DNA from 3 places in the Paenibacillus sp. FSL R5-0475 genome. Region 1 is predicted to be linked to each of the others. Evidence: riboswitches for the same ligand, from Rfam matches in the RefSeq annotation. Region 1 holds a riboswitch; each other region holds the start of a gene.

Region 1 (10,068 bases):
GGGGCTTCATATTTATTTTAGTGGCAGTAGCCATAGCAACGTTTTATTCCTTCAAAAAAGATCGCTTGGATTTATCCAAATCCTACTTTATCGGTATGGCGCTCATTGTAGTAGTTTTTGTGCTTGGAACCAAAATGCATGAACGTTATATGTTCCCTGCTGTTATTCTATGTATGTTCACTTATATAGCGAGTCGGGATCGTAGGTTTTTATTCCTATTCCTTGGATTCAGCTTAACGCAGTATATCAATGTGGCTTATACGTTGACCCATCTAAATGCAGGTGTAAATCCAGGTGCAGATGGAATCGTTTTGGTTACTTCTATTGCTAACCTGTCATTATTGCTATACATGCTCTACATTGGTTACGACGTGTATGTTCGTGGGGGAGTAAAGTCTCTTCCAGCACCACCAACACCTGAAGAAAAATATGAAGAAGACCTTAAAGTCGTCGAGCAAATAAGACCGCACCAGAAGGGAGGGAGACTTAAGCGATGAAGTTTAAGCGTATAGATTGGATATGTATTCTTGCCATTACTGCCGTTTACGCGGCAATTGCTTTATATAATTTAGGTTCTACTAAATCTCCAGAGACCTTGTGGGAGCCAGCTGCCAGCGGTGAAAGCTTCTATGTAGATCTAGGACAGAGCAAACAATTGGAACGAGTGAATATCTTCGGTGGCGTAGGTACTGGGAAGTTTAAGCTCGAATTCAGTGAATCCCCTGAGGTCTGGAGTAGTCCACTGGATGTAAGCGAGGATGTTGGGAATGTCTTCATCTGGAAAAGCCAACCTCTGAACGTTGCAGCAAGATACGTGAAGTTTACAGTCACCTCTCCAGGGTTCACTTTAAATGAAATGGCCTTCTATGAGCAGGGAGGCGAAAGAGTACCTCTTCCTATAGCCGGTGTTACACCGGATACTAATGCAGTCGCTAAAAGAGGAGAGCCTGCCAATCTTTTTGACGAGCAGTCGCTCATCCCTGAATATTCTAACTTTATGAATAGCACTTATTTTGACGAGATCTACCATGCACGGACAGCTTATGAATATACACACGGGATTGTGCCTTATGAGAACACGCATCCACCACTAGGCAAGCTATTGATCGCAGTAGGGATGGAACTGTTCGGAGTCAATCCTTTCGGCTGGCGTATTATCGGAACATTGTTCGGGATTGCCATGCTGCCTCTCATTTATGTAATGGCACTACGTCTCTTTAAAAAGAGCAAATACGCAGCACTTGCAGCTGGATTGTTCGCACTGGATTTCATGCATTTCACACAAACAAGAATCTCTACGATCGATGTATACGGAGTATTCTTCATCATGTTAATGTTTTATTTCATGCAGCGATATTACACTATGAATTTCTTCAGGCAGCCCTTAAGAAAAACGCTAATTCCGTTGTTCTGGTCCGGGCTATTCTTCGGAATTGGTGTCGCCTCCAAGTGGATTGTACTGTACGGAGGAGCTGGGCTGGCCATTATGCTAGCTATCTCGCTCTTCGAGCGCTACAGAGAATACCAAGCATCGGGACGGTTGCTCGCGGAAGGGAAGATCAAAGATAAGGAACTGCTGGGTACCTGTCGCGAAGCCGTAAATTCGTTCTGGAAGAATACCATTATTACGCTAGCAAGTTGTGTTGCATTCTTCGTAATCATACCGGTCATTATTTATAGTTTATCTTTTTTTCCGGGTTTATCTGCATCCGCAGAGGGCTTTACTATAAAAGGCTTGATTGATTCCCAAAAGAACATGTACAACTATCACAGTCAGCTTGTAGCTACACATCCTTTTGCTTCCTCCTGGTGGCAATGGCCGTTTATGAAGAGACCCGTCTGGTTCTTCAGTGGCAGTGAGGGATTGCCGCAAGGTCAGGTCAGCAGTATAGTGACTATGGGGAATCCGCTTATCTGGTGGACGGGGATTTTCGCAATGCTGGCAACACTGTGGATTACACTGAAACGCAAAGATAAGACCCTTTATATGATCTGGATCGCCTTTTTCTCACAATATGTTCCGTGGATGCTTGTCCCAAGGGAAACCTTTATCTACCATTATTTTGCTATGGTGCCTTTTATGATTCTTGGTATTGTATATATAATGAAGTTGCTAGATAGCAAATATCCTGAGGCTCGTTATTTTAGTTATGTCTATGTGGCTGTTGCTTTACTGCTCTTTGTCGCGTTCTACCCTGTCCTGTCAGGGATGCAGGTAAGCGGAGATTATGTGAAGAATATGCTGCGTTGGTTCCCATCTTGGGTTTTCTAAGATTTTTTTAAAATATCTATAACAATAAGTTTATGCTTACAGCGTTATTATGAAGTACAGAAAGATGTAACGCTCCATAAAGCTTTTAGGAGGAATAAAGGTGAAAGCCAGATATAGTGTAATTGTACCCATGTTCAATGAGGAGCAAGTAATTAGCGTTACTTACGAACGTTTGAAAAAAGTAATGGACGAATGCGGCGATACTTATGAGCTTGTCTTCGTTAATGACGGAAGTCGTGATCGTTCGGCCCAGATGATTCGGGAGATCAGTGATCGGGATGAATGCGTCAAGCTAATTGACTTCTCGCGTAATTTCGGACATCAGGTAGCGATTACAGCTGGCATGGACTATGCCGAAGGTCAAGCGGTTGTTGTTATTGACGCTGACCTTCAAGATCCACCGGAGGTCATTTTGCAAATGATCGAGAAGTGGAAAGAGGGTTATGACGTTGTGTATGCGAAGCGGCTGAAGCGCCGTGGAGAAACGATGTTCAAAAAGGTAACGGCCAAGATCTTTTATCGATTGCTCAGCAGCATGACAAGTGTAGACATTCCCACGGACACAGGTGATTTTCGTCTTATTGATCGTAAGGTATGTGATGTCTTGCGAGGTCTCAAGGAAAAAAACCGGTATGTCAGAGGTTTAGTGAGCTGGGTCGGCTTCAAGCAGACGATGGTGGAATATGAGCGAGAAGAACGATTTGCAGGAGAAACTAAGTATCCTCTTAAGAAAATGATTCGTTTTGCGCTGGATGGGATCACTTCCTTTTCGCATAAGCCACTTAAGATTGCTACGTATGTCGGATTCTTTCTTTCCTTCTCCAGCTTTCTCTATTTATTCTTCGTATTGTTTCAAAGAATCTTTTTCACCTCATGGACGGTTCCAGGTTGGGCTTCCATTGTAGGGGTCAATTTGCTCTTTAACGGTATCGTTCTGATGCTGTTAGGTGTAATCGGTGAGTATATTGGACGGATTTATGACGAGTCTAAGGATAGACCGTTGTATATTGTCAGTGAGACTATAGGATATCGTGACGAAGAAGAAGTGGATCGCCGGAAGGATTACAAAGATGTCAGATAAGAACTTTCGGACTGCTTTCATACAGTTTCTCAAATTTAATGCTGTAGGTCTGGTAAATACCCTCATTGATTTCGTAATCTTTACATTACTGAACTCACTTGGGATGGTATATGCGTTGGCACAGGTGATTTCTTATAGTGCAGGGACAGCGAACAGCTTTATTTTGAATAAAAAAGTAACCTTCAAGGATCGTGATCGTGGCAATAAAGAGGGTTTTGATAAGACGCAGTTGCTGAAGTTTATCGTACTGAATCTGGTAGTACTCGGAATATCGCTGTTGCTAATGCATCTGTTGACTGACAAACTAGGCATTCAAGTGTTGATCTCTAAGGTATTAGTAACGTTTGTGACGGTGATCATTAACTTCTTCGGAAGTCGTAAATGGGTATTCTAAAGTTCAGTAGAACAATCTACGGAGGTGAAAATCATGCGTAAATTCTCGTATGTGCTCATACTGGCGGGGATCCTTATCATGCTCTATCCAAAAGCTAACGAATGGTATAACGACTGGCAGCAGGATAAGCTATTAGAATCGGCTGAACTGAGCACCAGTGAAAGTACTCCACCACCTGATCTGAAGAGCAGATATGCCGAGGTCACTCAGCTACTAGCGGAGGAATCAGCTCTAGATGCACAAGCACAGCCGCAAGAAACAGAAAAGCCGGAACCAGAAATTGAAGTGGGTGGCAAAGTTATCGCATTAATTGAGATCGATAAGATCGATCTGAAGCTGCCTGTATTAGAAGGGGCTACTAAAGCGAATATGAAGCATGCCGCGGCCCATATGAAAGAAACAACTCCAATAGGAGAAATAGGGAACGCCGCAATAGCTGCACATAGAGCTAGAACTACGGGCAGATTGTTTAACAGATTGAATGAGGTTGTGATTGGGGATACGATTACGGTAAAGACTAGCGATCAGACTTATAATTACGAGGTTTATGATATTTCTGTTGTACTTCCTAGTGATGTGTCTGTTCTAGACGGGAATAACAAAGATAAAATTCTTACTCTAATTACGTGTGACCCACTAGTAGATCCTACACATCGTTTGATTGTTCATGCCAAGCTTTCCTAATCGTTGACGAGAAATAACAAGAGAATTCAAATACAGAGAAATAACTATAAAATAATAGTAAATCTAGCAATTTTGTTCTTGTTTACGAGGATAAATATGGTAGTATAAGACTATAAAAGCTAAACACGATAAACGGCAAACCTATCGAAAGGTAGGGACGCAAAGCTAAAGGGCCTTCCCGTAAGGATGGCAGCCAGTTACCGAATGAAGAGGCTTTTTTTGTTTTTATAAAATATATAAGAATCTTAGATTCATATTTCTACTTGGACTGATTCTCTTAATTTGTCTAGTGAAATTAGAACAGATAGAGCTTATACGATAACGGCAAACCTATCGAAAGGTAGGGACGCAAAGCTAAAGGGCCTTCCCGAAAGGATGGCAGCCAGCTACCGAAAGGGGTTTTATCCGTGAAAAAGGTTTATTTTATGATGGTGGCGCTGTTCGTACTGATTACTGCGGTTCCGGTAAGCACAGCTCAAGCCGCAAGTGTAGATGCAAGCTGGTTGATTACATCGAAAGTGGCTCAAGGTGTTATTGGAATTAACTATGATATTCCGAAAGATAAAAGAATCAAACTCATGATCACTAAAGACAACAGCAGCTATACATATAACTTATATGCTTCTGGACAAGCTGAGGACTTCCCTTTACAACAAGGTAATGGTACTTATAAGGTTTCTGTTCTTGAGAACACAACCGGCAATAAATACAAAGCGTTATATTCCGAAGTAGTAGACGTAACCATGAGTGACTCGAATTCCGTATATTTGGGCTCCGTACAGAATGTGAAATGGAGTTCTTCTGATAAAGCGATCCTTAAGGCAAAAGAGCTTACAAAAGGCAAAACAACAGATGAAGAGAAAGTTAAGGCAATCTATAACTATATAGTTGCTAATGTACAATACGATTATTCTCTTGCTAATAATGTAACAACAGATTACATTCCGAACATTAACAACACTTTGAATACTAAAAAAGGAATCTGCTATGACTATGCTTCTCTTTTTGCCGCAATGCTGCGTAGTGTAGATGTGCCTGCTAAATTGGTGATGGGGAATACTAGCTACGTTACGCAATACCATGCATGGAATGAAGTGTTGATGGATGGGAAATGGGTTACTATTGATACAACGGTAGATGCATCGTCAGCGAAGAGTAAGAAGAATACGGATTTTATTAAGGCTTCAAGTAAGTATACTGCAGCAAAATACTATTAATTTGCATCGCTAGATTCATAACTCTATTAAATAAACAACCAGCTTAATTATTAAGCTAGTTGTTTATTTTTCTATTAGGGGTTGCTTTTCTATGAATAGATAGGTTATTATAGTTAAGCGTTGTTAGACAGCGTACAGGCAATGTTTGAGAGAGTTATATAAACGGCTTTCGAAAAATAAAGCTTGCATTACTGAGAACAACATGATATATTATAAGAGTTGCTGCTGAGACATTAAACGGCGCCAACGAGAACTTGATCTTTGAAAACTGAACAACGAGTGAGTAGGAAATCACGAAAGTGATATCCGAAATTAGAGAATTAATTTTCTCGTCAGATGTTTCAAAATGAGCATATCGCTCTTTTCAATACTAATTGGAGAGTTTGATCCTGGCTCAGGACGAACGCTGGCGGCGTGCCTAATACATGCAAGTCGAGCGGAGTTATTTTGAAAGCTTGCTTTCAAAATAACTTAGCGGCGGACGGGTGAGTAACACGTAGGCAACCTGCCCCTTAGACTGGGATAACTACCGGAAACGGTAGCTAATACCGGATAATTTCTTTTTTCTCCTGAAGAAAGAATGAAAGACGGAGCAATCTGTCACTGAGGGATGGGCCTGCGGCGCATTAGCTAGTTGGTGGGGTAACGGCCCACCAAGGCGACGATGCGTAGCCGACCTGAGAGGGTGAACGGCCACACTGGGACTGAGACACGGCCCAGACTCCTACGGGAGGCAGCAGTAGGGAATCTTCCGCAATGGACGAAAGTCTGACGGAGCAACGCCGCGTGAGTGATGAAGGTTTTCGGATCGTAAAGCTCTGTTGCCAGGGAAGAACGTCCGGTAGAGTAACTGCTATCGGAGTGACGGTACCTGAGAAGAAAGCCCCGGCTAACTACGTGCCAGCAGCCGCGGTAATACGTAGGGGGCAAGCGTTGTCCGGAATTATTGGGCGTAAAGCGCGCGCAGGCGGTCATTTAAGTCTGGTGTTTAAACCTTGGGCTCAACCTGAGGTCGCACTGGAAACTGGGTGACTTGAGTACAGAAGAGGAAAGTGGAATTCCACGTGTAGCGGTGAAATGCGTAGATATGTGGAGGAACACCAGTGGCGAAGGCGACTTTCTGGGCTGTAACTGACGCTGAGGCGCGAAAGCGTGGGGAGCAAACAGGATTAGATACCCTGGTAGTCCACGCCGTAAACGATGAGTGCTAGGTGTTAGGGGTTTCGATACCCTTGGTGCCGAAGTTAACACAGTAAGCACTCCGCCTGGGGAGTACGGTCGCAAGACTGAAACTCAAAGGAATTGACGGGGACCCGCACAAGCAGTGGAGTATGTGGTTTAATTCGAAGCAACGCGAAGAACCTTACCAGGTCTTGACATCCCTCTGAATCCACTAGAGATAGTGGCGGCCTTCGGGACAGAGGAGACAGGTGGTGCATGGTTGTCGTCAGCTCGTGTCGTGAGATGTTGGGTTAAGTCCCGCAACGAGCGCAACCCTTAACTTTAGTTGCCAGCAGGTTAAGCTGGGCACTCTAGAGTGACTGCCGGTGACAAACCGGAGGAAGGTGGGGATGACGTCAAATCATCATGCCCCTTATGACCTGGGCTACACACGTACTACAATGGCCGGTACAACGGGAAGCGAAACCGCGAGGTGAAGCCAATCCCATCAAAGCCGGTCTCAGTTCGGATTGCAGGCTGCAACTCGCCTGCATGAAGTCGGAATTGCTAGTAATCGCGGATCAGCATGCCGCGGTGAATACGTTCCCGGGTCTTGTACACACCGCCCGTCACACCACGAGAGTTTACAACACCCGAAGTCGGTGGGGTAACCCGCAAGGGAGCCAGCCGCCGAAGGTGGGGTAGATGATTGGGGTGAAGTCGTAACAAGGTAGCCGTATCGGAAGGTGCGGCTGGATCACCTCCTTTCTATGGAGAATCGTCTTCTGCAATGAAGACATTCAAATCGGAAGTTAAGCTTCCAAAATCTCAGGTTTAGGCCTGTTACTCACTCGTTGCTCAGTTTTGAGAGTTTAAGCTCTCAGTAAGACTTGATCCTTGAAAACTGGATACCGAAACGAATTTGCGTTTTAGAACATCTTTTAGCAACTTGTGTAAACAAGTAAATGTTATTAGTGAGATTTTTCTTAGGAAAAATCAAGGTTAAGCTAATAAGAGCACACGGAGGATGCCTAGGCGCCAGGAGCCGACGAAGGACGTGGCGAACAACGAAACTGCCTCGGGGAGCTGTAAGCAAGCTTTGATCCGGGGGTGTCCGAATGGGGAAACCCAGCTGTGGTAATTCGCAGTTACTCATCTCTGAACACATAGGAGATGTAGAGGCAGACCAGGGGAACTGAAACATCTAAGTACCCTGAGGAAGAGAAAACAATAGTGATTCCGTCAGTAGCGGCGAGCGAACGCGGAACAGCCTAAACCTAAGAGCTTGCTCTTAGGGGTTGTGGGACGTCTCACATGGAGTTACAAAGGAATATGGTAGGTGAAGAGGTCTGGAAAGGCCCGCGATAGAGGTAAAAGCCCTGTAGCCTAAACTGTGTTCTCTCCGAGACGGATCCCGAGTAGTGCGGGGCACGTGAAACCCCGTATGAATCCAGCAGGACCATCTGCTAAGGCTAAATACTACCTGGCGACCGATAGTGAAACAGTACCGTGAGGGAAAGGTGAAAAGCACCCCGGAAGGGGAGTGAAATAGAACCTGAAACCGTGTGCTTACAAAAAGTCAGAGCCCTATCTATGGGTGATGGCGTGCCTTTTGTAGAATGAACCGGCGAGTTACGTTTAACATGCAAGGTTAAGTCGAGAAGACGGAGCCGCAGCGAAAGCGAGTCTGAATAGGGCGATTGAGTATGTGGACGTAGACCCGAAACCGTGTGATCTACCCCTGTCCAGGGTGAAGGTGCGGTAACACGCACTGGAGGCCCGAACCCACGCATGTTGAAAAATGCGGGGATGAGGTGGGGGTAGCGGAGAAATTCCAATCGAACTCGGAGATAGCTGGTTCTCCCCGAAATAGCTTTAGGGCTAGCCTCGGTATAAGAGTAGTGGAGGTAGAGCACTGATTGGGTGCGGGGTCCGCAAGGATTACCAAGCTCAGTCAAACTCCGAATGCCATATACTTATTGCCGGGAGTCAGACAGTGAGTGCTAAGATCCATTGTCAAAAGGGAAACAGCCCAGACCATCAGCTAAGGTCCCCAAGTGTGTGTTAAGTGGGAAAGGATGTGGAGTTGCACAGACAACCAGGATGTTGGCTTAGAAGCAGCCACCATTGAAAGAGTGCGTAATAGCTCACTGGTCGAGTGACTCTGCGCCGAAAATGTAACGGGGCTAAACACACCACCGAAGCTATGGCTAGATACGTATGTATCTGGGGTAGGGGAGCGTTGTATGTGGGTTGAAGGTGTACCGTAAGGAGCGCTGGACAGCATACAAGTGAGAATGCCGGTATGAGTAACGAAAAGATCAGTGAGAATCTGATCCGCCGAAAGCCCAAGGTTTCCTGAGGAAGGCTCGTCCGCTCAGGGTAAGTCGGGACCTAAGGCGAGGCCGAAAGGCGTAGTCGAAGGACAACAGTTTGAAATTACTGTACCACCGTAATCCGCTATGAGCGATGGGGTGACGCAGGAGGGTAGTGACGCGGACTGATGGATATGTCCGTCTAAGCAGTGAGGCTGATGTGTAGGCAAATCCGCACATCGTTAAGGCTGGGCTGTGATGGGGAGCGAAAATTACAGTAGCGAAGGTCATGATCTCACACTGCCAAGAAAAGCCTCTAGCCAGGAGAAGGTGCCCGTACCGCAAACCGACACAGGTAGGCGAGAAGAGAATTCTAAGGCGCGCGGAAGAACTCTCGTTAAGGAACTCGGCAAAATGACCCCGTAACTTCGGGAGAAGGGGTGCCCCGGTAGTGTGAATAGCACGAGGGGGCCGCAGTGAAAAGGCCCAAGCGACTGTTTAGCAAAAACACAGGTCTGTGCGAAGCCGCAAGGCGAAGTATACGGGCTGACGCCTGCCCGGTGCTGGAAGGTTAAGGGGAGTGGTTAGGGGTAACCCGAAGCTATGAACCGAAGCCCCAGTAAACGGCGGCCGTAACTATAACGGTCCTAAGGTAGCGAAATTCCTTGTCAGGTAAATTCTGACCCGCACGAATGGCGTAACGACTTGGGCGCTGTCTCAACGAGAGATCCGGTGAAATTTTAATACCTGTGAAGATGCAGGTTACCCGCGACAAGACGGAAAGACCCCATGGAGCTTTACTGCAGCTTGATATTGAATTTGGGTACGATCTGTACAGGATAGGTGGGAGCCGTAGAAATCGGAGCGCAAGCTTCGGTGGAGGCGCCGTTGGGATACCACCCTGATCGTATCTAGGTTCTAACCTAGTACCCTTACCGGGTACG
Region 2 (10,068 bases), 5.4 Mb from region 1:
CCCAAAAGGGATACGTTCTGGTCTGCATTGATGGCTACAGCGCAGGCTGGGGTAAGTGGCAGGATGGCATACTCAAGAACGAATATCCTGCAGGCTGGAGGTGGATGTAACAATGAGCCAATCAGGTAAGCCCGCCAAAAAACAACGATTAGATAAAGTGTTGTCCCATATTGGAGTGGGGTCGCGCAGTGATATCCGTAAACAAGCTAAACAAGGCTTAATATTGGTGAACGGGACAGTGGTAAAAGATAGTGGGTTCCATGTGGATCCTTATGCCGATAAAATAGAGGTAGGGGGAGAGGTTGTTACCTACCGTGAATTCATATATCTTATGATGAACAAACCCCCGGGTGTCCTGTCAGCTACGGAGGACAAGCGGGATCGGACGGTTTTGGATCTTTTAAAGCACGAATATGCACAGTTTGAACCGTTTCCTGTAGGAAGGCTAGATAAGGATACTGTGGGACTGCTGCTGATCACTAATGATGGGAAGCTTGCCCATGAATTGCTGTCGCCACGTAAGCATGTCCCGAAAACGTACGAGGCAACCATCGAGGGCGATGTAGGCGCGGATGATGTCGCGGCTTTTGCAGCAGGGGTGGAGCTGGAAGATGGCTACGTTACTTTACCTGCACACTTAACCATTCTTGGAAGAGAGCGCGGCAGCAAAGTGATTTCCCATATTTCACTTATCATCACTGAGGGGAAATTTCATCAGGTGAAGCGTATGTTTCAGGCGGTAGGCAAAAAAGTCACTTTTCTGAAACGCGTATCTATGGGAGAATTGAAGCTGGATGAAAGTCTGCCGCTGGGAGCTTGTCGGGAACTAACGTTAGAGGAACTGGCACTCTTAGGCACAGAATCATCTCAAGGATAATATAGAAAAAGAAAGACAAGGATGGTGGAGTATGAGATACAAACTGATTGCACTAGATGTGGACGGTACGCTATTAAATGATGATCACCACTTAAGCTCTGAGAATAAGGAAGCTATTGCTGAGGTTACACGTCTTGGCGGTCAAATCGTATTGTGTACGGGACGCAGTCCACAGAACTCGATTCCTTTCATGGAGGAAATGGGGCTGACTGGTTACGTGCTTGGTCACAATGGAGCAGCGACGGTACGAGTGGAAGATCGAGAAGTGCTGCATCAATATGGTATGGATGCACGTGGTCTTGACCCCTATATTGACTATTGCCGTAAGCACAATATTCATTATGATGTGAATACTGCTTTTGATATGTATGTTGATAATGTAGAGAATCTGACTAAAGAAGCTAATTATATGTATGAGCACTTCCGTATTGTGCCAGCGACGCTACCAGCCTGGGAAGATTTCCGTGAACCGGTTGTTAAGTTTACTGTATTTACACAGCCAGAAATCCTTGACGAAGCTGAACGTGAATGGCGTACTTGGGCTCCTGAGTACAATATTTTGCGGAGTGGTGAATTTTTCGTTGATTTGATGCATCCCGAATCTTCTAAGGGAAACGCATTAAGAAATCTCGCTGTGAAGTTGGGAATTCCGCAAGAAGAAGTCCTCTCAATCGGTAATTATTTTAATGATATTTCTATGCTTACCTATGCGGGGATGGGCGTGGCGATGGATAATTCTCCTGTAGAGGTAAAAGCGGCAGCGAATGCTGTTACGGGTTCGAACAATGAGCATGGTGTGCGTGATGCGCTGGTTAAATATTGTTTATCCTAATAATGGAAAGCATAAGGCGGACTTGAGTCCGTTCTATGCTTTTTTTGTTATGAAGGAAATAAAAGAGATACATAACAGAATTGATTCTATCCAAAAAATAACCCGCCCTTAGGATTAACTAAAAAGGGCGGGACAATAGATTAACTTCCTGTATTAAAGTTTAATTTCCTCGTTCCGGCTAGGAGCGCTATATTTATAGATACCAGGGTTCAGTTCGATTTTTTCGTCGAAAGGAATATCTTTGTAGCTATCAATATTAGTTCCTGTAGATATCATGCCCTTAGGTGTAATTTCAGGCACCACTTCTTTGCCATTAATCCGTAACGTAGTTTGGTTAACGCTTTTGAAGTGAGGAGATTTGGATGATGATTCAACAATCAAATTTTCGCCTTCAGTATAGTACGTGAATTCAATGTCTAATCCATCGACATCAAGTGAAGTGAACTGTTTTTCTTCTTTAGGTTTGTTTATTGTGATCCAATTCTTACTGGTATCACGTTTCTCAATGACAGCATCCTTTAATATAAGTTTCATTGGAACATCGGACCAGTTGTTATACCATTCCGGAGATTCAAATTGAAATAAATGCTGGTAGCTTTCGGAATGATCTCCTTTCAAATTCCAACCCCCAGTGATTGTTTTATCACCTATAACCAACTGAGCGGTATTATAGTGGACAATTCCTTTTTTAAGCGAATCATTTTCATCTATTAGAATTTGGATATCCAAAGGGGTAACCACTAGCTGATCTAAGGTTATACCGGTCTTTTCTTGAAATTCAGGACTGTTATACAGTTTCTTAGTGTAAATCGCCTCACTTGCTTTTTGTCCATCTGCTTTAAAATCGAACTTCCATGTACCTGAAATACGTTTCGCTTCTTCAATGTAACTAAAATGAAGACTAGCTTCCTTCCAATCTGATTCAGTTATATTGAAAACCTGTTCAATAAATAAATCCGATCCTTCGTTAGGCATGATGGTTGGAATTGCCTCATTCTCTTGACCTGCAGTACTAACTACCAAATGTGGGTTACCCCGTCCTAAGTCAGATGGTGATGCAGCGACTTTGTAACGGATAATGGTTTGATTGGAAACATGTCGAACGGATTCGATTTGAATGCTTGGATATTGCTTAACTCCAGTATCGATTGTATCCCCTGCTTGATGATTAGATTGTAAGGGAATATTCTGATTACGGTAAAAAATGAGATTCCGTGCTTCAAACTTGTAGTCCTTTTTATCATCCTTTAATGTATCAGGTGTCTCATATACTCCAATGAGTTTCTGGCTTTCAGGATCGTATTCTAAATAACCGTATACCTTTGCCTTGGCACCGGATTCACTAGTCATGGTGTTTTCCTCTGTAGCAAATCCAGTATATTGGGATAGATCAGATTTAGTATCAAGTGATAACAGCATTTTCATTTTTTCTCCGTCAGTTACAACACCGTTCAAATTCATTGTTACTCCTGAACTGGAAGCTTGAAGATTATACTGTTGACCGATGCCGTTATTTATTGCATTGCTCACACTTCGCCCACCAATTTTATCCCAATTAATCGTCATACTAGCGAATACAGGAATGGCGACAAGTAAGAGGCAAGAGAAGACGATGCTGATAGGAACAACCTTTTTATTAGGCCTAGGAGTATTCTGGGAGGCATTCAGATTTCTTTGACGTTTATATGCTTCTTGTTCTATGGTAGTCCACATCAAATCATAATCCGGTCGGGGAATATGTCTATCTTTTTCAATATACAGATTCATTACTACTCAGCTCCTTTAGTTGAGTTCCACCCATTCTATTTAGTATTTTAAGTCCCTTGTTCAGTCTGGATTTTACAGTTCCTTCGGGTATGCTCATAACTTTAGAGATCTCGGGTACAGTCAATTCGTTTATAAAACGAAGGACTACTACCATTCTGATTTTGTCGGGAAGCTGACTGTATAACCCTTGTAATTCTTTTTTAGTTTCCTGTCGATCCAACCGTTTTTCTACAGGGTTTGATTCCTCAGACCTGGATAGTAAATAATTACGTACTTCTTTCATCCACCCCGTCTTACGCCTTTTAATCACACTGTTGCACTCATTCGAAGCAATTCGTAAAATCCAAGATTTCAAGTTTCTTACCTTAGACTTATCCGCTAAGATAACCTTTACAAATACCTCTTGGCAAATATCCTCTGCATCTGCCTGATTTTTCATTAAGTAGTAACAAAAATAATATACTTGTTCTTTATAGAGCTCGAAAATTTCTCGGTCACACATTTTGCTGCACCCCCTGTCTTTGCTGTTCTCATTAATAAGACTTATAAGCGTATGTAATCGTTCATTTTTCATTTTGAGTGAAGTATTTCTTCTGAGCATCATAGCGAATTTGAATGGAAGATAAGTCGTTTACAGGTAATTATAACCATGATAAAATTAGCGGTGGGACATGCGTCCGTAAGCTAATTAAAACTAATTGAATGTCCGCGTTAAAGGTAAAATCATCGAAAGATGATGACACAAAGCCATGGGTCTAAAGCCTTTCTACAGAAGGAAATGATCGCCAGGCCGCCATAGGGATATCTTATGAAGCATAAAGGATAGCTCTAAGAATATGTAGTCTATTTTGAGCTCTTTTATTATTTCGATCTATACGGCGTTACATTATCGCAAGGGGCCGAAAGGGGAAGTACATGAACAGTTTTTTCAAAACAATAGGCACTAGTTTGGCAGTAGGTGCTATATTGCTGTCCGGAACGATCGGATGGATGTCTAATCCAGGAGTAGTGTCAGCAGCTACCTCAACAGTAGTAACCGCGGATCAAATGATTAGCAAAGTAACGGCAGCCTCTAAAGCAATAAAGAATTTTCACTTAGATGTGATCAAAAAACAGGATATTCAGAGCGGTGGGGTACGTATCAGCAACACTAACACACTGAAGCTGGATATTAATCGACTGCCGAATTTTGCTGCAGCTGGCACCGTTGATAGTAGTCTTTTAGAAACATCGTACAGTCTATATGCCAATGACAAGGAGTTTTACTATCTTGTAGACGGAAGTGAACTGATCGATGAATCTGAAGATGAAGGTTACGACGATGACGGTGAGCCAATCGATCCTGATGCGCAGTATTGGATTGGACTGGAGAAGATGGAGTGGGATTCTTTTTATTCTAAAGGTCAATACGATCCTGTTTCCATGCTTGATTCGGTAAAAAATTATAAAAAATCTATGAAAGTCAGCACTGCCGGTGCTCAGACCGTCCTGCAGTTCACGGTAACCGATCCGACAGCAGCTAAGGGAATAATCAAACTCTATGACCAGGAGAACCTCTGGGATGGTGAGACAGTTCAACCTAAAAGCGTAACTTGGAAATTATTCGTCAATACTAAGACCTGGCAAACGGAAAAGCTGACAGTCGATCTGAGTTATGTACTGACAAGTGACGGAGAAAAAGATACATACAACACGAAAATCGAAGCTAAATATTCCAAGAATAACAAAGGTACAACCATTGTAAAACCGGCCGAACTAGAATAATAAGGTCGATTTCATATTGAGCAAAAAGCGCTGTTCTGTAGAACAGCGCTTTTTGCTGTATTCTCTATTTTAATAACGTTTCTATTCCTTCTTTAAGATTGTTGTCGTATGTTTCAACATTCGATTCATGAGATTTCGCCGCTCTGTTTTTATGTCGGTGGCGCTTCTCTTTAATGCGTCGCGGATGGGGATGATCTCTGTAATTTTCCTGCCGCTTTTTATTCTTCGATCTACACAAGTCGGGATGTAACCTACGTTAGTTATACTCGTGTTTCCTTTTTCATCCTTCTTTATTTTAAGCGTAAGTATGATACCGCTTTGTGTATAAGGAATATTCATTAATTTAGTAGAAACAAAATTCCCCAATGAGTAAATAACGAATTGTTTTTTTCCACGAAGCGCTAACGGTTGAAGAACATGTGGGTGAGACCCCAGTATGATGTCGGCGCCATTTTTAAAGAAGAGATTGACCAGCTCTTTTTGCCTCTTGTTTGGAGTGTAACGATATTCGCTTCCGAAATGCAGATAAAGCAAGACTAGATCGACTTTCTTTTTTAAATCTCGAATCTCCCGAATGATCTTGGGCGTAGATATCCGATTAACCAGCCATGGCTTACTCACTGGTACAGGAATTCGGTTAGTTCCTGCTGTGTAGGAGAGGATGCCAATCGTAATTCCTTTGACGTTTTTAATAAGCGTTCTCTTGGATTCTTCTAATGATTTAGCTGTTCCCGTGTGGTCGATTCCATTACGGTCCAGAACTCGTAACGTCCGAACCAGACCCGGGGCACCATAATCCATGCAATGATTGTTGGCCGTTACTAATACGTCGAATCCGGCTTCCTTAAGTGCAGGGGCCAGTTCGTCTGGACATTTGAATATCGGACCGCCTGATCGTGGGCTTTTCCGGCATTCGGGGCCACTTCCAGCAAAGGTGGTTTCGAGATTGCCAATCGTCAAATCAGCCTGTTTCAGATAAGGAGCTACTTTTGCAAACAGGGGGCTGAACGAATAGGCTCCATCAGGCTGTTTAGCATCCGAAATAATATAACGTTTGACCATTAGATCTCCCACAGCAGCTATTTGTATTTCAGTCATGGATATCCACCTTTTTATTATTTTCATTAGGATATGGTATAAAGTTGTTATGGGTTATTCTTTCTTTAAGGCGAAGTGCAAACATTTGTGTGGCTTTTTATTTAAAATGTGACCCAACGCATAATCACTTTATTTAGATCGTCTAAATTAAAGGTATTCATTTTTTTCAAACTTTCATAATTTGATTCAAATCCTCTTTTTTGTTTGGCAGCCATAATAAAATATGGTTGTTGATAAACATTATCAATCAAACATTGGAGGTTATAGAAATGAGTACACAATTCAAGAAAATCGCCGAGGATATTTACTGGATAGGCAAAATTGATAACCGTCATGTTCCTTTTCATCGCCTGATTCTAGAAAAAGGAACTACCTATAATTCCTACTTATTAAAAACAGGTAAGCCGACTGTCATTGATACCGTAGATATGGAATTCGGACGTGAATATGCCGAGTGCCTGGGTGAAATGATTGATCTTCTAGATATTCATTACATTGTCATTAACCATACAGAGCCTGATCACTCTGGTGGACTGGCAGCTCTCGCTGCCAAGGCTGCAAACGCCACGATCGTATGCACCGAGATTGCTGTTCCAGAATTGCAGGAAATGTACAAGCTTCATAGCCGGAACTTCCTGGTGGTGAAAGATGGAGACAAGCTGGATATTGGTGGGAAAACGCTGCTGTTTAAAGAAACACCGTATCTCCATACCGCAGAAACGATGATCACCTATTGTATCGAAGATCAAATCTTATTTCCTTGTGATATTTTTAGCACGCATGTTGCGGTGGAGAATCTATTCAGCGATGAAGCCGGGTTTGATATTACGGAAGATTTCCAGGGCTATTACGCAGCAATTATTCATCCTCACAGAAGATATGTAAGAACACTGTTAGAGGCTGTTAAGGATCTTGAGATCCGGATGATCGCTCCTTCCCATGGGTTTGTGATTCGGAAGGACATACGTAAATATATCGGGATGTACGCCACGTTGAGCCGTGAAACGACGCAAGGAAAAAAGGCAACCATCGTATATACCACCATCAAAAACAGTACCAAGAAGATGGCCAAAATCTTACAGGATTGCTTGCAGGAAAATAATATAGAGACAGAGGTCTGGGATGCAGATAAAAGTAGTGCCACCGATATTCTGAACAGTATAACGTCAGCTGACGCGGTCTTTATTGGCAGCTCCACTAAATACGCGGACATGATTGGGAACCTGGAGAACATTCTGAAAGAATTGCACAATATGAATCTGGAAGGTAAACTTGCTGCAGCCTTTGGCTCCTACGGCTGGAGTGGTGAAGCCATTGAAGTCATTCAGGATTATCTGAATGGAACAAATATGACGGTGCAAAGCACATCTGAGGTTATTAAATCCACGGGGATGACACATGTAGAGTTCCCTGTACGAATCAGATTTTCCCCGAAAGAGCCTGAGAAAGTTCAAAAAATTAAAAACGCGGCTGAATTTGTTTCGGATTTGCTGCTGAGTTCATTTTAGGGAGGAGGAACATAGGATGACAAAACATTACGTTATAGTTGGCGGCGGAGTAGCCGCCGTCCATGCCGCCAAAGCCATCCGTGATCAAGACGCAGAATCGGAAATTTCGATCCTCGGGGAGGAAAGTCAACTGCCCTATAACCGGATTAAGCTGACCAAAGGGCTGTTTACCGACCTGCACAGTGAGAAGGTGCTGATTAAAAAGGAAAAATGGTACCGCGATAATCGTATATCCGTAAAAACCTCGACCCGAATCAGTTCTGTCCACCCGGACCGGCAAATTGTTGTGACAGAAGATGGGCAAAGTGTTTCTTATCATAAGCTTTTATTGTGTATGGGAGCGAAGAATCGTACACTCTCCCTTGAGGGCTTCGGCCTGAACAATGTTCATACCCTCCGGGATATGAACGACGCGGACAGATTGAAAGAAAACCTGCAGGATGGCAGCCATGTAGCCGTAATTGGTGGTGGAGTGCAGGGAATCGAAACCGCTTGGGCGCTGCATGAAGCTGGATATCAGGTAACGGTGATCGAAGCTTTTCACCGGTTGATGGGCAGACAGCTTGATGAGAAATCCTCACAGCTCCTTAAAGAGAACCTTGAACAAGCAGGTGTAAAGGTTATTCTTCAAGCAGATGTGGCGTCTATTACAGGATCAGAGTTTGTTACCGGAATTACGCTGGATGACCAATCTCATTTTTCCTGTGACCATGTAGTCTACTCCATTGGTATTGTACCAAATACGGAACTGCTAAATGGCTCGAGTATTCAAGTCCGGCAGGGCATTATCGTAAATGAACAAATGCAAACAAATGATCCGCATGTGTACGCTGCCGGAGATGTTGCTGAAATTAACGGGCATGTGGAAGGACTGTGGGGCGGAGCGATGGAGCAGGGTCGGATTGCTGGCAGTAATATGGTCGCCAATCTGACTGCGTATCGTAGAGCTGTTCCGGTTACATTGTTTAATGCTTTTGGAGTCTCTTTATTTTCGATAGGCAACGTTGATGAGCGGTATTGCTATACGGTGGTGAACGGAGAAGAAAATGGGGCGTATACGCGTATCTTTGTGAAAGATAACACAATAATCGGTGCGATATCCTGGCAAGGTGCAGCTGCTTCTCTGGCGTATAAAACCGCTGTGGAGCAAGGCATCCCCCTTACGGGGATTGATGTTAACGGGAGTAGCATCGTGGAAATTATGGCTGAAGTACAATCCAGATTGAACTAAACTACTAACTTTATAGGAGATGACAATGATGAAAAAATATATCTGTCTACCATGTGGCTATATCTATGATCCGGCAGTAGGCGATCCTGATGAGGATGTTGTTGCAGGCACTGCATTTGAAGACTTGTCTGAAGATTGGGTTTGTCCTGTATGTGGTGAAGATACAAGCCATTTTGCGCCGGTTGAAGAGAAAAAAACTTCTGCATCTTAAAGGGAAGTAAGGTTTATAAAAAAAATGAACAACAGGGGGGACAGTTATGAAGGAGTATTCTTGCCAATACGCTGCTGAACCTTGTACCCGCAAGGTGCCGATTTTTGCTGCGTTAAGCGATGACGATCTCTCCCGGATCAGTGCCATGATCAAACATCGAAAGTTCACCAAAGGTCAACCGTTAATTCTGGAAGGAGCACCGTCGGATACGCTGTACATTATTCAGCGAGGCCATGTTAAATTATCCAAAATTACTCCCGAGGGCAAGGAACAAATTTTGCACATCTTGACGAACGGGGATTTTTTCGGGGAACTGAGCATTTTTAACAGCGATGAGCTGAGCAACTTCAGTGCTTATGCTCTAAAAGATACTAACATTTGCATGCTGACTCGAACAGATATGGAGCAGCTGATGACGGAAAATCCGGATATTTCACTCCGGCTGCTGAAGAGTGTGACCAAAAGATTAGCCCATACAGAAAATCTGGCGCAGAGCTTGGCGACCAAAGATCCAGAAATACGAATTGCTTATATGATCATGGAACTCGGTGACAAATATGGCAAACAACGTGGTGCTCATATTCATATTGACCTTCCGTTGTCTCGTGAAGAACTGGCCAGTTATGTTGGGGTCACCCGCGAAACCATCAGCAGAAAATTCTCAAGGTTTGAAGATTCAGGCCTTATTGAACTAATTGGAAACAAGCAAATGCTCATTATAGATCCAGCGGGTTTGGAAAGTTATATGGGGTATTAAAATAGTAATTAAAAATCTAAAAT
Region 3 (10,068 bases), 2.8 Mb from region 1:
AGATAGCGGTATTGTTGCTGGCGCTGCGTTCGACGTATTTGAGAAAGAGCCGCCGCAAGCAGATCATCCTTTCCTGTCTCATCCAAAAATCATCGTGACTCCTCACCTTGGCGCTTCTACGATTGAAGCTCAAGAAAATGTGGCGATCGATGTTTCGGAGCAAGTGTTGCATATTCTGCGCAATGAACCGTTCATTAACGCGGTCAACATTCCTCCAGTGGCTCCAAGTGTAATGAATAAGCTTCAACCTTACTTCACGCTTGGGGAAAAACTGGGCAGCTTTGTTACCCAAATTGCAGCTGCTGCTATCCGTGAGATCCATGTTGAATACGCTGGTGATCTTTCGGATGTAGATACCCAACCACTAACCCGCTACATTGTAAAAGGTGTGCTCTCCCGCCACTTTGCAGAGGACGTTAATATCGTAAACTCCATGCATTTAGCGAAAACACGCGACGTGAACGTAGTAATAACTAAAGCTTCTAAAACTAAAGGCTTTACCAACCTGATTACTGTTACTCTAAAAGCTGATCGTGACCAAGAGTATCTTGTTGCCGGCACCCTGCTGCAAGGTTACGGAGAACGGATTGTTCAAGTGAATAAGTTCCCAGTTGATATTGCTCCTGAAGGTCATCAAATCTTTGTATCCCATAACGACAAAGTAGGGATTATCGGACTCGTGGGTACATTGCTTGGTGAGAACGATGTAAACATCGCTTCCATGCAAGTGGGACGTAAAATTGTTGGGGGCGCTGCAATCATGCTGCTGACCGTTGACAAAGCCGTTCCTAAGCAAGTCCTTGTGAAACTCGCTGGTTTACCAGAAATTAACACTGCTGAAGAAATCATCCTTCTTTAATCTATAATATAGAAAGGCCATTCCAGAATGTATTGGAGTGGCCTTTCTTATATTTTACGAATCTTTTTCTTCCTATATTATGAACGAAGGGATTATCCTTCCATCAATATCTGTAAAACCATATTTTTCAGCAAGCTTTCCAACCAGCTGTGGCTCACCGGACATAGACATAACCTCTGGATCAGCGGCTAGTGCAGTCACTGCTCGACCAATATATGTCGTCGATTCACTCATTTTCAGTTCCTCAACTTCTTGCCAATGTTCCTCATCTGTATTCATGGCTTCTAGAACCGCTTCTGTTCTCATCCATCCAGGTGAAAGTGGCATAACCGCAATGCCGTCATCCTTTAACTCCTTCGACAATCCGAAAGCCATACGTAAAAGTGCATTTTTAGAAAGATCATAATAAAAGTTGCCTAAATATTTATAATGATCCCAGAAGGTTGTATGGATAATTAGACCACCAGTTTTTGCCTTGCGCATCAAGGGAATTGCGTAATAATTTGTGATCATCTGTGCTCTCACACCGGCATTAAACATATTGTCCCAATGAGCTGTAGGCAGCTCCCAAAAAGGCTTCTGCTCGATAGCTAAATCATTGCCTCCCCATACGTTGTTAACTAAGATATCGAGCCGACCTTGCTCTTCAGCGATCTGGCGGATCACTGCTTCTGTTTCTTGATCCTTCGTATGGTCACATCGTATTACCGCACCAGAACCTCCACTCTCTTTTATTTCTCTAAGTACGCTATCTATACTCCCCTTAATATGTTCTGTGACGGATACATCTGTGGTCCTCCCTGTAATATAGACAAAAGCTCCTCTTCTCGCTAATTCTAAAGCGATCCCCCTCCCAGCACCTCTGCTGCTCCCGGTAACCAATGCGACTTTCCCTTTCAATGTCATAGCCCTCAACCCTTTCCACATGAATTCGGATTTCAATATTCTGTGAATATTCCTTACGTTTTATAAGTATAACCCGTATATATGACATCAACTGACATATATAATATAATCATAATTTAGAAATGATTAATGGTGATCGTCCAATCATTAATTCGAGGAGGTACAATAGCCTAATGAGAGCCGACCGTTTGTTATCAATATTACTTCTGTTGCAAAATCGTGGAAAAATGACTTCTAGAGAATTGGCCCAAACACTCGAGGTATCAGAACGAACTGTGTTTCGTGATATGGAAGCATTAAGTGCTTCAGGAATACCCATTTTAGCTGAACGTGGTCGTGAAGGAGGCTGGATGCTAACTGAAGGGTACCGAACCTCCCTAACGGGAATGAAGCCACAAGAGATTGGTTCACTGCTTCTGTCCGCTGACGCATCTATAATGAAGGATCTGGGGATACAAGACGACTACTCTTCCGCTCTTCTCAAACTAGAGGCTGCATCCTCACATCGACTTAGTAACCCAGCAAATTACCTAAGCGAGCGTATTCATATTGATGGCGCCAGTTGGCATCCTTCGGATGAGACTTATCCGTTCCTTTCTGTACTGCAGAGAGCACTTTGGGAGGACCGTAAAGTAAAAATCACTTATCTCCGGAGCAACGAGACAACGGTCCGTTTCATTGAACCTCTTGGGTTAGTTGCAAAACGCGGAGTATGGTATGTCGTAGCCAAAAGCAAAGATGAACTACGAACCTTTCGTGTGTCCAGATTAGTTAACGTTGAGGAGACACATGAGTGGTTTAAAAGACCTGATGACTTTGATTTAAAACAGTACTGGGAAGAGTCCACCACGGCCTTTAAAGCAGCACTGCCAAAGTATCAAGTAAAGCTAAGGGTTAAAACATCTGTCTTAAAAGAATTACAGCGAGAAAGATTCGTCTCTGTCCAATTAATAGAGCCAACAAGCAATGCTGAGTGGGTGAACGTAGATGCCGAATTTAATACGATCGAGTCGGCCTGCCGGATAATCCTTTCTTTTAGTCCCTCGGTTATTGTACTTTCACCGCAAGAACTTTTAGAGATGGTAAAGTCTGCTATCGCAAAAATTTCCGCTATTTATGAGGATTTTTGACACGAAATCTAAAGAACTACTCCGAAAAGAAGATTTATGTCAGTTCTTACTATAGACCAATCACCTTTAAATCCCATATAATAACACCAATACATAATATTAATAAGGAGGACATTATACCAATGAACTGGATGCATAAACTTCCGTTAAAACAAAGAATTGTTGCCGGATGTTACCTCGTTGCCGCACTATTTGCCATTCCTGTTTTAGTTACTTTTATGATCTTAGGCAACATTATTTTGGGTATTGTTCTAATCGTTGTTCTTGCTGCTCTAACTTTCCCAGTGGCCCGCTTTATCGAGAGAACGCTTACATCTTCTTTTGATGACATCGCGAATGTATCTCATAGTATTTCAAAAGGGGATTTTACTAGTAGAGCCGACGAGAACGGGTCTATGGGGGACGTAAGTCGTTCCTTTAATACTATGATTGACAAGCTCAAGAAGATTTTGACAGAAGCATCACAAATCACTCGTCAAGTTATGGATGCAAGCCGTGGAATCGAAGATAAGAATCAGAATTTGAAAATTGTCATGGCACAGGTAGCCTCTTCGTCTAACGAGCTAGCTCTTGGTGCAAATGAAATATCTACGGATATCGCTGAAATGACAGAATCCATTAAAGATATTGAGAATAAAGTATCCAATTATACGAACTCAACGAAAGAAATGAACAGACGTTCAATACATACATTAGAACTAGTTGAACAAGGACGGCAGTCCGTTGATACTCAAGCTGAAGGCATGCGCAAAAACATCCAGGCTACTCAAAAAGTAGCTGATACTATCGAAGCCCTGTCTCATAATGCTCGCGGAATTACGATGATTACAAAAACCATCACAGAGATCGCTGAGCAGACCAACCTCTTATCGCTGAATGCCTCCATCGAAGCAGCACGCGCCGGAGAGCATGGTCGAGGTTTTGCTGTAGTCGCACAGGAGGTTCGTAAACTTGCCGAGGAATCAACAGCTTCAACGAAGGAAGTCTTTGGCTTAGTTCGGAGCATCGAAACTGATATCAAACAAGCGATTGACAATATCGCTATCAACGAAGAAGTCGTACAGGTACAGAATGAGATGATCACTCAATCTGCTCATATCTTTGCTCAAATTGTGCAAAGTGTGCAGTATATTACCGAGCAAATCTCTTCCTTCTCTGCTGAAAGTGATCTGATGTTGGAAAGTGCCTTGAAAATCTCAAGTGCAATAGAGAATATCTCTGCAATCACACAGCAAACCGCTGCCGGCACCGAGGAAGTATCCGCCGCTATGAATGAACAAATTAATGCCCTGCAGTCCGTTGCTGAAGAAACTGAGAAAATGACACAGGCTGTGTTTAATCTACAGAAGACTATCCATATTTTCAAGTTTTAAGTCACTTGCAAAAATATATAAACAAGTCCAAAAACTCCTCCTAAGTTTTGACTTAGGGGGAGTTTTTTTATATCTATTATTTCATAGGTTGGACAAGACTTTCGTCAAAATTCGAGTTAATTTGCGAAAATATATTGACAAAGGTTCTCTAGGAATATATTGTAAAGGAAAATTCTTCTTATAAATTTTAAAATTAATATTGGCAAAATCTTCGAAAGAGGATGACGCAAAACCATGGATCTACAGCCTCATTTTTAATCAGAGGCCATGACTGCCAGGTTGCAGATAACCAAGACGACTGAACAATTGTTCAGTCTCTATGGCGATTTATGCCACCAACCTGTGCCCTAATTCAGAGCACAGGTTTTCTAATGTTTGATTTTAAAATAACAATCAACTTGTGAGGTGTATTTTTTGAAGACAGTCGCAGATTACATGTCGGAAGCACTACGGAACCTAGGTGTTACCCATTCCTTTGGTATTATTGGGAAATCCATTTGTCCTATTGTTCTTAAAATGGTAGATTACGGTATTGAATTTATTCCTGGGAGACATGAGTCCAGTTCCGGCTTCGAAGCAGCCGGGTATGCGCTTAAAACTGGAAAACTAGGTGTAGCTTTTGGTACTTCAGGTCCTGGTGGAACAAACCTATTAACTGCAGCAGCACATGCTAAGGCTAACAACCTACCTGTCCTATTTATTACTGGCCATCAATCTATTAAAGAGCTTGGAATTCCCCAATGTCAGGACTCTACTTCTTTTCTAGCTGATTTAGCTGATATGTTTAGACCTGCCACCTTGTATAGCAAGCTTATTGAACGTGGAGATCACTTTAACACAATCTTTAATCATGCCATATCCATTGCTTTGAGCGGTAATCGTGGTCCAGTTCACCTTTGTATTCCCTTTGATGTCCAAACGGAATTGCTAGAGGAATGTAATATTGTAATCCCTGAACGCGAATCACTGGTTAGCCATGCTAATATCGACCGTGTACTTGATGCTATAAATAACTCTAAGAATCCAATAATTATCGCGGGTAAAGGCGTTAACCGCTCAGGAGCACATAGTGAGCTAATTCAATTAGCGGAAACATTTAATATTCCTGTAGTTACATCTCCAGGTGGTAAAGGGGCTATAGCTTGGGATCATCCACTCTATCACGGTCCAATTGGAGTAGGCGGTTGTACCCATGGGGATGACTTGCTGAATCAAAGTGATCTATTTATCGTTCTCGGGTCACGTTTAAGTGATATGACTATTTGTAATCTTAAAAGGGAAAATCATCCTGCAACATTAATTCAGTTTGATAGCGATCCGACTTTTGTCGGAAAAATATTGTTCTCTAAAACAATTCCAGTGACTGGAGATCTACGCGACAATCTAGTTTACTATCTCAATAATATTGACACGAACAACATCACAAAACGCGAAGCACCGACAAATTCTGATTATACCGAAGAGCCTCCGATTTTACCAAACCTTTCACTTGCATCGGTCTTGAGTACGATGAGTGATTTGATTCCTTATAACAGCACAGTCTTTGTTGATGATGGAAGTCACGGTTTCCATGCTGCGAAATGGTACAAGGTTAAGAAACCGGGCAGTTTTGTTTTCGATGCTTACTTTGCTTGCATGGGTAATTCTATCGGGATGGCGATTGGTGCAAAGGTTGCTGCTCCAGAAGAAACGATCTTCTGCATTACAGGAGACGGTTGCTTTATGATGCTAGGCGCAGAGATTAACGCTGCTGTCTGCAAGGATATTCCTGTCATATTCATTGTTGTGAATAATAAACAGCTAGATATGGCTCTAAAAGGTATGGAAAAAACTACAGGACGTATTGACGGAACTATCTACGAAGTCCCTATGGATGCAGTGAAATTCGCAGAATCACTAGGCGCTAAGGGTTACAAATGTGAGACAGCGGAGGAGTTCGAAACAGCCATCAAGGACGCTGTTGCCATCAACCGTGTTGCCGTCATTGAACTGCTAACAGACCGTGATGAGGTCCCTCCGACTGCTCACCGTACTTTGAACCTAAATTAGGAGGTCACTTATGAAAGACAATGTAAACAGTGGTCTGAACCACTTCACGAATCTCTCTGGAGACTACGGAGCTAAAGCACTGGCTCCGATTAAAGAACATTTCCCCGATTTGGCTGAATTTATTATGGGGAATGCCTACGGCGATATTTTTCAACGCAACACAATCGAAGCTGACTGGAAGGAAATCACAGTTATCTCTGCCCTGATTTCGATGGGTCAGTTTGATCAATTGGGTGTTCATTATGTCATGGCTCTTCGTGTGGGTGTTACTGTAGAACAACTCAAAGGTATTCTATTACACTTAGTACCCGCTATAGGGGCACCTAGAATCATCACCGCTTTTAATATTCTTCTCGAAACGATTGAAGAAATAAAGTAACTATTTTCAGTAAATTAAAATATCGGGAGAGATGTTAACGTGGGACAGTTTATTTTAAAGACAGACACTACTAAAAAAGTGATCAATATTGAGCTGGAAGGAACATTTTCTGAAGAAGATGGTCTGAAATCTATCCAAGCTTATCAACAAACTATTAATCCTATCACTCCAGCAGACTATGAATTACAAATCGACTGCAGAAAGCTAAACGTAACTGCACCTGATGTTGTGCCTCTTTTGGAAGGTTGCTTCGTAATGTTTAAGAATGATGGATTTGTAAAAGTAAATCTAACCCTTGAGAATAACCCAATTCTTAAAATGCAGCTTGCTCGTCTGGGTCGTAAAGCAGGACTAGATAACATCGAGATCATTTCCACCGTTACAGCTTAATTCTTCTTATAACTAAAAAAACTATAGAGTTTTTCAGGAGGATTCATTCATATGACCGGAATTCGTATTCAAGACATTGATATCTATCATCCTAGTAATAAAGTTGGTAACGACTTTTTTATTAAGCATTTTGACGAAAAGGGTATTGATATCCGAGGTCTACTGACCACTTTAGGTCGTGATACGCGCTATAGCATTAAGAATGAGGAAGAAAATTCTCTTACGATGGCTTTTGAGGCTGCCAGTAATGTGTTGGATAAAAATGGTCTCACTGGCGCTGATATCGATCTTATTGCCTATGCAAGTCAAACTCCTGAATATATCTTTCCTACTAACTCTTTAATGATTCACCGTTTAATTAACGGCGCATCCCATACAATTTGTATAGATAGCAACGCTAACTGTGCAGGTATGACTGCTTCCGTAGAACAGGTGAGCCGTCAAATGCAAGCCAATCCTAGAATTAAACGTGCTTTGGTCATCGGATCCGATTATGTAGCACCTCATGCAGATAAGAATGATCCAGTCTATTATGCTAACTTCGGTGATGCAGCTGCGGCAGTCCTTCTTGTGCGCGATGATAATGCGGTAGGCTTCATTGATTCTGTCTATCAAACAGACACATGCGTTTACGGCAACTCCATGTTCCCGGCTGAAGGCTTGGCTAATCTGGGTAGAAAAGGCGTCGCGGCTGGAGAATTCAATGTGAAATTCATTCCATTTGATGATTCCATTTGCGTAGATGCTGCTTCTGAATCGATTCGCACACTTCTATCTGATAACAACATAGCGCCTGAATCTATTAAAGCGGCCTGTTTCTCACAGCTTTCACTGCCTAATATCGTTGGTGTTTGTGAAAAAGTGGGTATTGATCGTGAGGTTGCGGTTTACATAGGTGATGAATTCGGATACACCTCAACCAGTAGCCCGTTTATCGCTCTACACAAAGCTATTACTACAGGAAAGATCGAACGCGGAGATAAAGTTCTGTTCTGGACAGTGGGCGCTGGATGGCAAAACGTAGCATTTGTTATTGAATATTAAGCGTTACAACCTAAAAAGCGGCAGGCCAAGGATTATCCTTAGCTTGCCGCTTTTTAGGTTGATCTGTTCTTTAGGACTCGCTGGCAAAGGATAACCCCTTTTCAGTGAGCGCACGCCGTAGTACATCAATCCCTTTTGGTCCCATCCCATGGAGCTGCAGAAGCTCTGACTCAGTGAGCATACTGATTTGGTGAATCTGTGTATACCCAGCACCATGAAGTGCTCGAAGTGCAGGCTTAGATAGTCCACTCGGTAGATCAGATTCTGTTCCATTAAACATAGACATATGCATCTCCCTGATCACTGATATCTTTCATGTTTTTCCCAGCCCATGGTACGCGCTACAGCGTCTTTCCAGGCGTTGTAACGTCTTTCACGCTCTTCTATACCCATTACAGGTGAAAAGACCCTCTCAGCTTTGTTAAAGCTTTCTAGCTGCTCTCTTGTCCAGACTCCTGAGGTTAATCCAGCCAGAAGTGCTGCTCCCAGCGCAGTCGTCTCCGCATATGTAGTTCGAGTAACTTCACTACCGAGGATATCAGACTGGAACTGCATCAGCAAATCATTACGAACCGCTCCACCATCTACACGAAGTCCGGTCAATGGCATGCCTGCATCTTTTTCCATCGCCCCAATTACATCTCTAGACTGAAATGCTAATGACTCTAACGTTGCTCTTACCAAATGCCCCGAGGTGGTTCCTCTAGTTAGACCGAAAACTGCTCCACGTGCATACATATCCCAATAAGGGGCACCTAGTCCAGTAAAAGCAGGTACGACGACAACCCCTTCACTGTCCTCTACTTCCCGTGCTTTATCTTCCGAGCCTGCCGGCTCCGTTATGAGTCCTAACCCCTCCTGAAGCCATTGTACAGCCGCTCCAGCTACAAACACACTGCCCTCGAGTGCATAATAGAGTTCATCCCCCATTCCCCAAGCTACAGTAGTCAACAACCCATGACTGGAGACTACAGCTTCTGTACCTGTATTCATCAGAATAAAGCATCCAGTTCCATATGTGTTTTTGGCACTGCCGGGTTCAAGACAAGTATGTCCAAACAAAGCAGCTTGTTGATCCCCCAATACAGAGTGAATAGGTATTTCTGTCCCGAACCACTGCGCGTCTGCTGCTCCAAATTCACTACCGGACATCCTCACTTCTGGCAGGATGGAGCGTGGTACACGAAGCTCCTTCATTAGCTCTTCGTCCCAGCAGCGCTCATGTAGATTATATAGCATCGTACGCGATGCATTAGTTACATCAGTAGCATGTACAGCCCCGCCAGTAAGCTTCCAGATTAGCCAGCTGTCTACTGTCCCAGCTAGTAGCTCGCCATTATTCGCCCGCTCTCGTGCGCCGTCTACATGATCAAGAATCCATGAGAATTTTGTTGCAGAAAAATAAGCATCCACAACGAGTCCCGTCTTGCTAGCAATGAGTCCCTCTAACCCCTTACTCTTGATCTCTTCACACAGCTCTGCAGTACGTCTGTCCTGCCACACAATCGCAGGATAAATCGGCTTGCCTGTTGCTCTATCCCAGATCAGGGCCGTTTCCCTCTGATTTGTAATTCCAATGGAATATATTTCCTGAGGTGTTATCCCGCCCTGAGTAATCGCATCTCTTGCAGCTGCAAGCTGTGACGCCCAGATTTGCTCTGGGTCATGCTCCACCCAGCCAGGGTGTGGGAAAGATTGTTCAACCTCATATTGCCCTTGTGAGACGATTCTAGCGTCCTCATCGAACACTATGGCTCGTGAACTGGTAGTCCCTTGGTCTAAAGATAAAATCATTTGATGGCCTCCCAAGCATAAACAATGAGATATGTTCCACGATGAACAAGATTAATGTGTTTGTTTCAACAAAAAGCACCTCTGCTGTCAGAGGCGCTATCACACATTGTGTTTGGAATTACTGTTTTTCGACAGGAAGTCTTA

What was found. Region 1 has a riboswitch for cyclic di-GMP ahead of MKX41_RS27855 (transglutaminase-like domain-containing protein). Riboswitches for the same ligand answer to the same signal wherever they lie in the genome.
Region 2: another riboswitch for cyclic di-GMP. It lies ahead of MKX41_RS03580 (DUF6612 family protein); the one in region 1 lies ahead of MKX41_RS27855 (transglutaminase-like domain-containing protein).
Region 3: another riboswitch for cyclic di-GMP. It lies ahead of MKX41_RS15425 (thiamine pyrophosphate-binding protein); the one in region 1 lies ahead of MKX41_RS27855 (transglutaminase-like domain-containing protein).

The regions. Positions count from the first base shown of each region.
Region 1 covers NZ_JBBORK010000001.1:6,212,666-6,222,733, forward strand. The annotation lists gene MKX41_RS27830 (glycosyltransferase 87 family protein) at 1-497, shown strand, start outside; gene MKX41_RS27835 (phospholipid carrier-dependent glycosyltransferase) at 494-2,272, shown strand; gene MKX41_RS27840 (glycosyltransferase family 2 protein) at 2,373-3,353, shown strand; gene MKX41_RS27845 (GtrA family protein) at 3,343-3,747, shown strand; gene MKX41_RS27850 (class D sortase) at 3,781-4,431, shown strand; cyclic di-GMP riboswitch class I at 4,556-4,636, shown strand; cyclic di-GMP riboswitch class I at 4,745-4,825, shown strand; gene MKX41_RS27855 (transglutaminase-like domain-containing protein) at 4,839-5,648, shown strand; rRNA gene MKX41_RS27860 (16S ribosomal RNA) at 6,020-7,577, shown strand; rRNA gene MKX41_RS27865 (23S ribosomal RNA) at 7,810-10,068, shown strand, end outside.
Region 2 covers NZ_JBBORK010000001.1:861,076-871,143, forward strand. The annotation lists gene MKX41_RS03555 (RsmB/NOP family class I SAM-dependent RNA methyltransferase) at 1-110, shown strand, start outside; gene MKX41_RS03560 (pseudouridine synthase) at 113-877, shown strand; gene MKX41_RS03565 (Cof-type HAD-IIB family hydrolase) at 909-1,709, shown strand; gene MKX41_RS03570 (DUF4179 domain-containing protein) at 1,863-3,476, opposite strand; gene MKX41_RS03575 (RNA polymerase sigma factor) at 3,460-3,978, opposite strand; cyclic di-GMP riboswitch class I at 4,183-4,274, shown strand; gene MKX41_RS03580 (DUF6612 family protein) at 4,392-5,240, shown strand; gene MKX41_RS03585 (CapA family protein) at 5,322-6,338, opposite strand; gene MKX41_RS03590 (FprA family A-type flavoprotein) at 6,608-7,846, shown strand; gene MKX41_RS03595 (NAD(P)/FAD-dependent oxidoreductase) at 7,863-9,077, shown strand; gene rd (rubredoxin) at 9,106-9,288, shown strand; gene MKX41_RS03605 (Crp/Fnr family transcriptional regulator) at 9,335-10,045, shown strand.
Region 3 covers NZ_JBBORK010000001.1:3,424,607-3,434,674, forward strand. The annotation lists gene serA (phosphoglycerate dehydrogenase) at 1-859, shown strand, start outside; gene MKX41_RS15410 (SDR family NAD(P)-dependent oxidoreductase) at 932-1,765, opposite strand; gene MKX41_RS15415 (helix-turn-helix transcriptional regulator) at 1,939-2,895, shown strand; gene MKX41_RS15420 (methyl-accepting chemotaxis protein) at 3,018-4,268, shown strand; cyclic di-GMP riboswitch class I at 4,460-4,555, shown strand; gene MKX41_RS15425 (thiamine pyrophosphate-binding protein) at 4,674-6,317, shown strand; gene MKX41_RS15430 (carboxymuconolactone decarboxylase family protein) at 6,328-6,696, shown strand; gene MKX41_RS15435 (hypothetical protein) at 6,736-7,086, shown strand; gene MKX41_RS15440 (3-oxoacyl-[acyl-carrier-protein] synthase III C-terminal domain-containing protein) at 7,138-8,130, shown strand; gene MKX41_RS15445 (DNA-binding protein) at 8,201-8,416, opposite strand; gene glpK (glycerol kinase GlpK) at 8,431-9,924, opposite strand; gene MKX41_RS15455 (ATP-binding protein) at 10,043-10,068, opposite strand, start outside.